Regions from separate parts of the Salipaludibacillus agaradhaerens genome, predicted to be linked through region 3. Evidence: predicted binding sites of a transcription regulator. Region 3 holds the regulator's gene; each other region holds the start of a gene.
What was found. The regulator Rex, encoded in region 3, represses fermentation and respiration genes when NADH is low (regulators of the CRP and FNR family bind a similar motif). The targets are predictions, from matches to a motif close to TTGTGAAATATTTCACAA.

Region 1 (3,289 bases), 750 kb from region 3:
TCGGATAAATCAGAAGCTGATTTAGTGGAAAGGGTTGAAAATATTCAATCACGCCACCTGGAAGCTATGGAAGAAACACAAGATCATTCAGTGCGAGCCCATTATTACGTTAATCGGATGATTACGGTTGGAGCTCCACAAGAGCGTATTGAGGAAGCTCAATGGTATATTCGAAAAGGACAGTGGTTTTGGGATATTATCGCTGCTGAAAATTCTGATGGCTTTCATAATCCTCAAGGGGGGATGGATGCTATGAGAACCTCCTCTGATGCATCAAATGAAGCGATAAGTATCGCTATTGAAGAGTTAATTAAATTAGATGTGGACCTAGAAGAGTTAGAGGCTCAAATAGAAGAAACAATTCAGGCAGTTTATAACGAAGAAGATCCAGATTTAAAACATACTCACGCAACAAACGATAACTTCCCAAATGTGTTGGAATTAGACGATTAGTATGATGAGGAAAAAAGAACATAGGTAGTTATAAGGAAAGCTTTGGGGACGGATAGACAGTTATTGAATGAGACTATCTATCCGTCCGTCAATCGTTGTGAGGTCAATAATCTGGAAGAGGAGGGACATCAACATGTGGGCTCTCGCCAGATAATGCTAATAAAAAAGCATGAAGAGCCTCTTTCTCGTCATTTGTTAAATTAAGCTCTTGCATTAACGCACTCTTATTAGGATGATCGTCCCCTCCCCGATCATAATAGTCTATTACATCTTCCAACGTTTCAATGCTCCCGTTATGCATGTAGGGACCGCGATGATCAATACCGTATAAGCCTGGTGTTCGGAATGCCCCAATATCCGCGTCTTCACCAGTCACATCGTAACGCCCTTTATCATCTGTTTCCATACCGATATTATGGAAGTTATCATCAGATAAATTTGGACCTGTGTGACATGTTATGCATGAGGCTTCACCAGCGAAAAGCGCCATACCTTTAATTTCTTCCTCTGTTAGGGCATCGTAGTCTCCAGCTAAAAAAGCATCAAAAGGTGTGTCATCAATCACGATCGTTCGTTGGAATGCTGCCAGTGCTTTTCCTATGTTTTCAACCGTAATGTCATCATTAAAAGCGTTTTCAAATTTCTCCACATAACCAGCAATTTCTGATAGTTGGACGACTAGTTCATCTAAATCTTGATTCATTTCGATTTCAGACTCAATAGGTCCCAGTGCTTGAGATTCTAAGGAATCTGCCCGTCCATCCCAAAACAGAGATGTATAGTAACCTGAATTAATGATGGTAGGGGTATTTCTAGGGCCTTCAACACCATCGAAGCCTTCAAAAAGAGGCTTACCATCTCCATACCCCAGAGCAGGAATGTGACAGGAGGCACAGCTTAACGAATTATCTCCAGATAGTCGAGGGTCAAAAAATAACGTTTTACCGAGTTCGATGGTTTCTTCCGTCATTGGGTTATCTTCAGGAATTTCCATGTCTCCTAATGGTTGAAACAAGCTAATCAACTCGCTAAAGGGATCATTGTCATCGTGAGCGTTTGAATGGACCGTTTCCTCACCTTGTTCATTCGTCACATCTGTTCCTGAATTGTCAAATTCTTTAGTGGCTGTGTTCTCTGTATCTCCGCATGCCAACAAAAGTACAGACGTGACGGAAAGCGCCGTAATAAGCTTCATGTGCTTTAGCATGTGTCACCCTCCCCAAAATAAAATAGATATTACTTTTTTACACCTCCTTTTTAATTATTATTATAAATAAGCTTTGCGAGGAATAAATTTTGAAAATGTGAACATTTTGAAACATTTACCATTTAGTGACGTTAATCACATTTAAGGGATTTTTTAAAATTTCACAGACCGTTCATTTTTTTACTGAAAAAAGTGAGAGCACACATGCTAGGATAAAAATGGAATAACTATTCTAACCTAATAGCCATTGTAGACTAAAGGCGATTTTATCCACATACAGCTTTATGAGGACGCGGTCATCTAAGTGAATGATTTGATTATTGTAGATTAATGCCACATAAAACGACATTTCAATCAAAGGAGTTTTCGTTCTTATCCTACTGAGTGGTCGTTGCGTGAATCAAGACATAGCGTCCGTTACCTGCCGCTTAAATAAATTTAGTTTTCTTCTCTATTTTGAGCCAGACGTTTTATGGACATTTATCTGTCTGTAATAAAACTTTCAATGAAAAGGAAGGAGGGGCTTTATGGGGCTCCAACGTACAAGGTTATGTGGAATTGCTTTCCTACTTAGCTTTCTTAACGTCATTTTCACTTTTGGGGTCGCTTCAGCTCAAGATGAGATGGCAAATTCAACGCTTACATACAAAGAATTGGTTATTCAGGTCATGCCACAATATGTGGAGCCTGATGGATGGGAAGAAGGACGACCAGCAGTGCTTGTTGGCCAGCATGGGACCTTAGAAAATGAAAACGAATCTTCCTATGATGGAGAAATACGAGTCCCAGTTCCTAGCGATAACCATATGTTTACATTATCTATGGTCGGCATTTTTGATGAAGAAGGCATTGTACACGATGTGGAAGCTTCCGTAGACACTGAAGCTCAAGAGATTGTGTGGGAAACAGAAGGGTCCATAGCGTCTAGCGATAATTATCAATTTGTCATAGAGTACTTCATTGATCCTTATGAAGTGTCCAATGACACATACACTTTTTCTTATCATTATGAACTTGAAAGGCGAGCTGATGACGTCAGTATCATTATCTTTGAACCTCTTGGATCAGAGGACTTTACGGTATCTGAAGAACCTGATCGAGAGTTAGAAATGTTTGGTGTTCCAGCTTATGCCTTTGAGAAAGAAAAGGCTGAGGAAGGAGAAGGATTTACGTTTCTAATTTCTTATGATAAAGCTGATCATTTTACAACCTTGGAAGCATTAGAAAACCAAATGGTTCCTAATGATGAGATTCATGCACAATTTCAAACGAATGATGCCTCGGGGGAAGCGGCAGGAGAAACGCGACCTCTTATTGAATTGGAAGGCGCCATTATGATTAGTATCTCACTTATTATTGCTAGTTTATTTGTTTTCTTTGGTTTTAGAGCACGTGCTAAACATCACATAGAAACAATTAAACCGTCTGACTCAAAGGACGTTGAAGCCGAACAGATTAGAGCATTAAGGCAACAACTCATTCGTGGAGAAATCGATGAAGAAACGTATAATCAAGCACGAACGAAATCATTAGTGAAGGAGGAATGAAAAGTGAAAAAAAATACGAAAGTTATTTTGGCTGGAAGTCTTATCTTTATGAGCATACTTGTCTTACTTATTACTGCTACTC
Region 2 (3,289 bases), 820 kb from region 3:
TTTTATCCCCAATGTCGTCGGTTAATTCTGTTGGAAATGGGCCATCCCCTACTCGTGTTGTATAGGCCTTTGACACACCAACCACATGGTTTATCTTTGATGGCCCTACACCTGAGCCAATAGTCACGCCGCCAGCTATAGGGTTTGAGGACGTCACATATGGATAGGTACCTTGATCGATATCAAGCATGACACCTTGTGCGCCTTCAAACAACACGCGTTTGCCTGCGTCTAAACCATCATTCAATATGACAGAGGTATCTGCTACATAGCTTGCGAACTGTTGACCATACTCATAATATTCCTCTAATATATCGTCAATTTTGAATCCTTCTACTTCATACATTTTTTCAAAAAGACGATTTTTTTCACGTAAGTTTATTTCAAGCTTTTCTTTAAATGTTTCCTTATCCAGTAAATCTGCGATTCGGATTCCTACACGTGCCGCTTTATCCATATAGGCTGGGCCGATACCTTTTCGAGTAGTACCAATTTTATTAGCACCTTTGCTATCTTCCTCAAGGGCATCTAACTTTAGATGATACGGCAAAATCACGTGGGCACGATTACTAATTCGTAGATTATCAGTGCTAACCTGTCGTTCATGTAGATAGTTAAGCTCTGTTACAAGTGCTTTAGGATCGATTACCATGCCGTTTCCAATAACACATGTTTTATCACGATAAAAAATCCCAGATGGAATTAAATGCAATTTATACTTCGTATCGTTAAAAACGATCGTATGCCCTGCGTTATTTCCCCCTTGATATCTTGCGATTAGCTCAGCATGCTCAGACAAATAATCCGTAATTTTACCCTTTCCTTCATCTCCCCATTGCGTTCCTACAACCACAACCGATGGCATAAACGCGCACCTCCAGAAACTATTTAATAATAGTATATTATATGTAAATCACTTTGTAACCACCGCTATTTTACCAATATGCCCGCAGATAGTCAACGTTAATCCGAACATTGCCGACTAAATTTAATTTTTTATTCGTTTATTTTTTTCTAGATGTCTAATACTATAGCTTACCTCCCTTAATATTTTTTTATAATGTGCAAGCACAATTATTTTTTTGCATATAAAAGCACCCCCACTGTTTAAGATTTCACACAGTGAGAGTGCAATGATTATCTTATAAATTTATGCAGCCTGTACTTCACGTTTTGTGAATTTGTTTTTAAACACTACCGTGCGGATGTAAGGAATTACCCAGCGATCTCCACCATAACGTCCTGCATTATAACCAGCTACAATTACAAAGATGGATAAAAGGATTAACCATGGATTACTTGACACTGTACCAGCAAACATGAAAGCAAAGTTCATTGTCATACCGAAGAATACAGCTGCAGTTGTTAAAACACCTACTACGAGACCAAGACCGACTAGAAGCTCTCCCCAAGCGACCATAAAACTAAATACCCCTGCGTTCGGTAATGCAAAGTTTTCAATAAAAGCGTGGTATGTTGGGTATGTTTCAATAACAGCTTCGTTATTCACAACCCCCATTAAATAACCACTAGCATCAAACGGTTCACCCGTAATTTTCCCCCATCCGGCACTTAACCATTGCCAACCAATATACACGCGTAAGACGGCTAATATCCCTGCTGCAATTTTGTTATTTCTTAAGAAATCGATAAACATAATGTCTTCCTCCCTAGGAATTAGTTTTTAGAAGTAAGTAGATCACCAGATTAAAAATGAATAAGACCCTGCTCAAGCTATACACTACGTTCAACATTTCACAATAATAGTTAGTGATCACTAACTCTCTTATGACTTTATTATATAGTGATTTATACTGTAGTAGCAGTGTTAACTGTGAACAAATCGTTGCAATCTCATGTCTAAATTGTGACATAAGTCATTGATATTTATTGCCCACGTTCTATTAAACCCGCCATACGACCTATCTTTCAGCCAAAACGGAAAGGTAGATCTTATATTCTTCTCTAAAAATTAAGAGGCATGTCCAAAATAACAATTATATTTGTTAAAACGGGGATGAAATATTGTTTAAACAAGTTTCCATGTAGAAACAGCAAAGAGTTGAAGATGATCTCAACGCTTCTTCTAGCAGTATGCTTTTAAGTTCATACATTTATCACATGAGTTAATATCTTGATACGCCCTTTAGTATCCATATAAAGAGGGATTAACCTATTAGACTAATAGGTTAATCCCTCTTTTCTATCCTCAAATCTTAAGCCCCAGGTGGCATATCACCTTCATCAAAACGACGCTCCAAGTTTACAAATTTATTGTATTCCTTCACGAAAGCGAGTTCCACTGTTCCCACAGGACCGTTACGTTGTTTAGCTATAATTATTTCGATAATATCTTTATTTTCCGATTCTTGATCATAATAGTCGTCTCGATATAAGAAAGCAACGATATCGGCGTCCTGCTCAATACTTCCTGATTCCCGGATATCGGACATCATCGGACGTTTGTCCTGCCGAGACTCCACACCACGAGAAAGCTGGGATAAGGCAATAACGGGTAATTCCAGTTCTCTCGCTAATCCTTTTAACTCACGGGATATTTCTGAGACCTCCTGTTGACGGCCTTCGCCACTACGTGAATCTCCTTGAATGAGCTGTAAGTAATCAATCATGATCATGCCAAGTCCACGCTCTTTTTTTAGTTTACGACATTTAGCGCGAATATCTTTCACTTTTATCCCTGGTGTATCATCTATATAAATGCCTGCTTTTGATAAGCTTCCCATTGCCATCGTGAGCCGCTGCCAATCCTCGTCTTCAAGACGGCCGGTACGAAGCCTTTGAGCGTCAATATTGCCTTCTGCACACAGCATCCTCATGACGAGCTGGTCAGCTCCCATCTCCAAACTAAAAATAGCCACATTTTCATCTGTTTTAGTCGCCACATTTTGTGAGATGTTTAAAGCAAAGGCTGTTTTCCCTACAGATGGACGAGCAGCTACAATGACGAGATCATTTCGTTGAAATCCAGCGGTTATTCGATCAAGTTCTGTAAAACCTGTTGGTATTCCTGTTACTTCTCCAGCTGTATGCTGAAGCATTTCAATTTTGTCAAATGCTTCTATAAGCACATCTTTTATATCTGCAAATTCACCGGCACTTCTTTTTTGAGCTACTTCTAAAATGGCTTTTTCTGCATCACTTAAGATGGCTTCCACATCTTCGTCTGCAGCATAACCTTCTGTTGCAATGTTAGTCGCCACTCGTATGAGCTTACGCAAGAGAGATTTTTCTTCTACGATTTGACTGTAATAACTAATATTCGCTGCTG
Region 3 (3,289 bases):
CGACTAGAGCTAAATTCACTGGAGCAGTTAAATGCGCTAGTTCAGATACCCTCCCAAGTGCTAGTAAAATCGAGCCAACACCAAGCGTTACAGTGAAGAACCCCCATTTATCAAAACGGATACCTGACATTTTTTCAGACTTTTGAAGATACATATAAGAAAAGATCAATCCTAAAAGACCTGTAGGAATATTACATAAAAACAGCCATGGCCATGATCCAAGTTCAATAATGACACCGCCTAATGTTGGACCAATGGTTGGGGCCATCATGGCGGCCACTCCCCAAACACCTGTGGCTAGTCCTCTCTCATCACGAGGAAATACCTCAAAGATAAGGGCTAGAGAGAGCGGCATCATAACGCCACCACCTATGCCTTGCAGACCTCTAAAAGCAATTAAGGAGGGTAAATTCCAAGAAAGTGAACCTAGTAGTGATCCAAGTAAGAATACTGCGAGCCCAGCCATATAAAGTTGCTTCTTACCAAATTTATCACCTAAAAAACCGGTCAGCGGCATAACCATCCCCATAGTGACCATAAAAATCGTAATGACCCAGCCAGTAGCGACCGCATCAGCCTCAAACACAGTCATTAAATGAGGGACTGCGGGATTTAACATACTATTATTTAAAATGATGGTAAAAGTACCTAATAAAACGGTTATGACCACAAGCCATTTTTGCGAGATTTTTGCCATAAATAAGACAGCCTTCTTTCGGTTCACGAAATAGTAATCTATTTCTACTATACCATGAGTTTCATTAATTAAAATTAAAAATGCATATATATCTATTTGAACGAAATACAGCTGCAAAAAACGTTTTATCACATTGGTTTTTCGCTATAGACTGACCCGTTCCCATAGGTTCATCTTCAGTGACAGTCCTTTTTATTACAAAAATCATGTCTTCTGTAGATGGTTCGTTAATCATTGACGACTTTTAATTATTCCTGCGCTTGGATGTTCGTTCACTCATTTTAACAACAGTCTTCTTTACAGCGTTCAGTCATCCATTCTTTGTCTTACGAGCCTTGCGTCATTCAGGTACGGATGACCTGTCCAAATTACCCGCAGTCGTGTAACACTCATCTAGGTACTATATCTTCTCTAATGAACACTTTTCTCCTCTACAATGTTAAAAGCTGCCTATTATAAGGCAGCTTTTAACACGATGCAGCTCATATTTTAAGTATCAACTTTCTCTATAAAGGATAGTGCTTTAAAAAGTAGATGAGGGATTGAAGTTCCACTGACAGATCAATATGATGAACACGAACGTCAGACGGAACCGACAGTCTCGCAGGCGTAAAATTCAAAATCCCTTTAATACCTGCTTTTACTAAGTCATCAGCGATAGGTTGTGCCGCTTGAGATGGCACAGTCAAAATGACCACTTCCACACTGCTTTCCGCCACACGCTCTTTAAATTCATCCAGATGATAAACGGGCACACCACCTATTTCTTTCCCAACCTTATCTGCTGCTACATCAAATGCCATATCAATTTTTGTATTATTGCTTTTGCTAAAATTATAATTTAAAAAAGCCGTTCCTAAATTACCAACCCCAACAAGTGTCACCTTCGTTAATTCATCTTGGTCAAGCGTTTTTCTGAAAAAAGATAATAGATAATTCACGTTATATCCGTAGCCTTTTTTGCCGAGAGCACCAAAATAGGAAAAATCCCTACGTATTGTGGCTGAATCGACCTTTACCGCTTCACTTAATTCTGAAGATGAGACGCGGTGTTTACCTGACGCTTGTAAGCCTTCTAAAAATCGATAGTACAATGGCAATCGTTTTGCTGTTGCCTGAGGAATTTTTGCTTGATCTAGATCCATAACTGCTCCGCCTCCTTCTTAAATATAATAGCTACCTTGGCTAACCAACTAAGTATTAAAATGCATTCATTAAGTTAAGTATGTTATCGTTTAAAATCCCCATTTTTTCCACCCGTTTTCTCCACGAGAAATGTCTCACCAATGACCATCCCTTTATCCACTGCTTTGCACATATCATATATAGTCAATGCGGTCGCAGAAGCTGATGTTAGCGCTTCCATTTCTACTCCTGTATTCCCTTTTGTCTTAACTGACGCTTCAATTTTCAATTGGTATGTATCAGCATTCACATCCCAATCAAAACGAATATCGACTCCTGACAGTGCTAACGGATGACACATTGGAATCCACTGAGACGTATTTTTAGCAGCCATAATCCCTGCAACTTGCGCCACACTGAGAACATCCCCTTTAGCCATCGTCCCTTGTTGGATATTTTCATAGATTTCTTTAGTGACAAAAAGACTTGTTTGGGCCACTGCTGTTCGAACTGTTTCCTGTTTATCGGAAATATCAACCATACGTGCCCGACCTTGTTCATTAAAGTGTGTGAAGTCTCCCATGTTTATCCCCCTTTTTTCCACTTCTATTGTACACTATTTTTTCACAATCTGCATAATAAAGCATGGAAGTCTTGCGATAAACCTTTTCTCTCATGTACACTTAGCTTGTGAACGGTACGGAAATTGAATTGTGAGGTTACAGTGATGATTTTATTACAATGTACACAATTGTCGAAGTCATTCGGTACAGAGAAAATACTCTCCGATGTAAAATTAGAAATAAAAAGTCGGGAGCGTATCGCCCTTGTAGGCAGAAACGGGGCCGGTAAATCAACGCTTCTGAAAATTCTAACCGGTGAGTTATCGTACGACTCAGGGCAAATTGTCATTCCTAAGGATGTCAGTATGGGTTACTTAGCGCAAAATAGCGGCCTTCATACAGAAAGAAGTATATGGGACGAAATGATGACCGTTTTTGAGCCACTTCGGAAAATGGAAGCATCTTTGCGAGCACTTGAGGAGAAAATGAGTGATCCATCTCAAAAAGATCATGTTAAAATTCTTCAAGAATATGATCAGCTACAGCAAGACTTTAAAGATAAGGGTGGCTTTCAATACGAGGCTGATACACGAAGTATTTTATCAGGATTAAGTTTTAACCATTTTGATTATAATACGTCCATCTCATCGTTAAGTGGGGGACAAAAAACCCGACTTTCACTCGGTAAATTGCTTTTATCAAAGCCTGATTTACTCATTTTGGACGAACCTACAAACCATTTGGACATTGCCACTTTAACTTGGCTCGAACAATACTTATCTGGTTATGACGGAGCAGTGTTGATCGTCTCACACGATCGCTATTTTTTAGACAAAGTTGTGGATTATGTCTATGAGCTATCCTTTCATCAAACAGTTAAATATACCGGTAATTACTCGAAGTA

Region 1: the regulator Rex is predicted to act here: its motif matches at 1,765-1,782, upstream of BK581_RS13345 (cytochrome-c peroxidase).
Region 2: the regulator Rex is predicted to act here: its motif matches at 1,744-1,761, upstream of BK581_RS13615 (DoxX family membrane protein).

The regions. Positions count from the first base shown of each region.
Region 1 is NZ_KV917378.1:2,837,012-2,840,300, reverse strand. Features, by position in the region: gene BK581_RS13350 (ammonia-forming cytochrome c nitrite reductase subunit c552) at 1-453, shown strand, start outside; gene BK581_RS13345 (cytochrome-c peroxidase) at 557-1,660, opposite strand; gene BK581_RS13340 (SHOCT domain-containing protein) at 2,188-3,207, shown strand; gene BK581_RS13335 (cytochrome c maturation protein CcmE) at 3,211-3,289, shown strand, end outside.
Region 2 is NZ_KV917378.1:2,902,457-2,905,745, reverse strand. Features, by position in the region: gene BK581_RS13620 (adenylosuccinate synthase) at 1-865, opposite strand, end outside; gene BK581_RS13615 (DoxX family membrane protein) at 1,151-1,657, opposite strand; gene dnaB (replicative DNA helicase) at 2,217-3,289, opposite strand, start outside.
Region 3 is NZ_KV917378.1:2,086,689-2,089,977, forward strand. Features, by position in the region: gene BK581_RS09770 (MDR family MFS transporter) at 1-697, opposite strand, end outside; gene BK581_RS09775 (redox-sensing transcriptional repressor Rex) at 1,204-1,842, opposite strand; gene moaC (cyclic pyranopterin monophosphate synthase MoaC) at 1,926-2,405, opposite strand; gene BK581_RS09785 (ABC-F family ATP-binding cassette domain-containing protein) at 2,550-3,289, shown strand, end outside.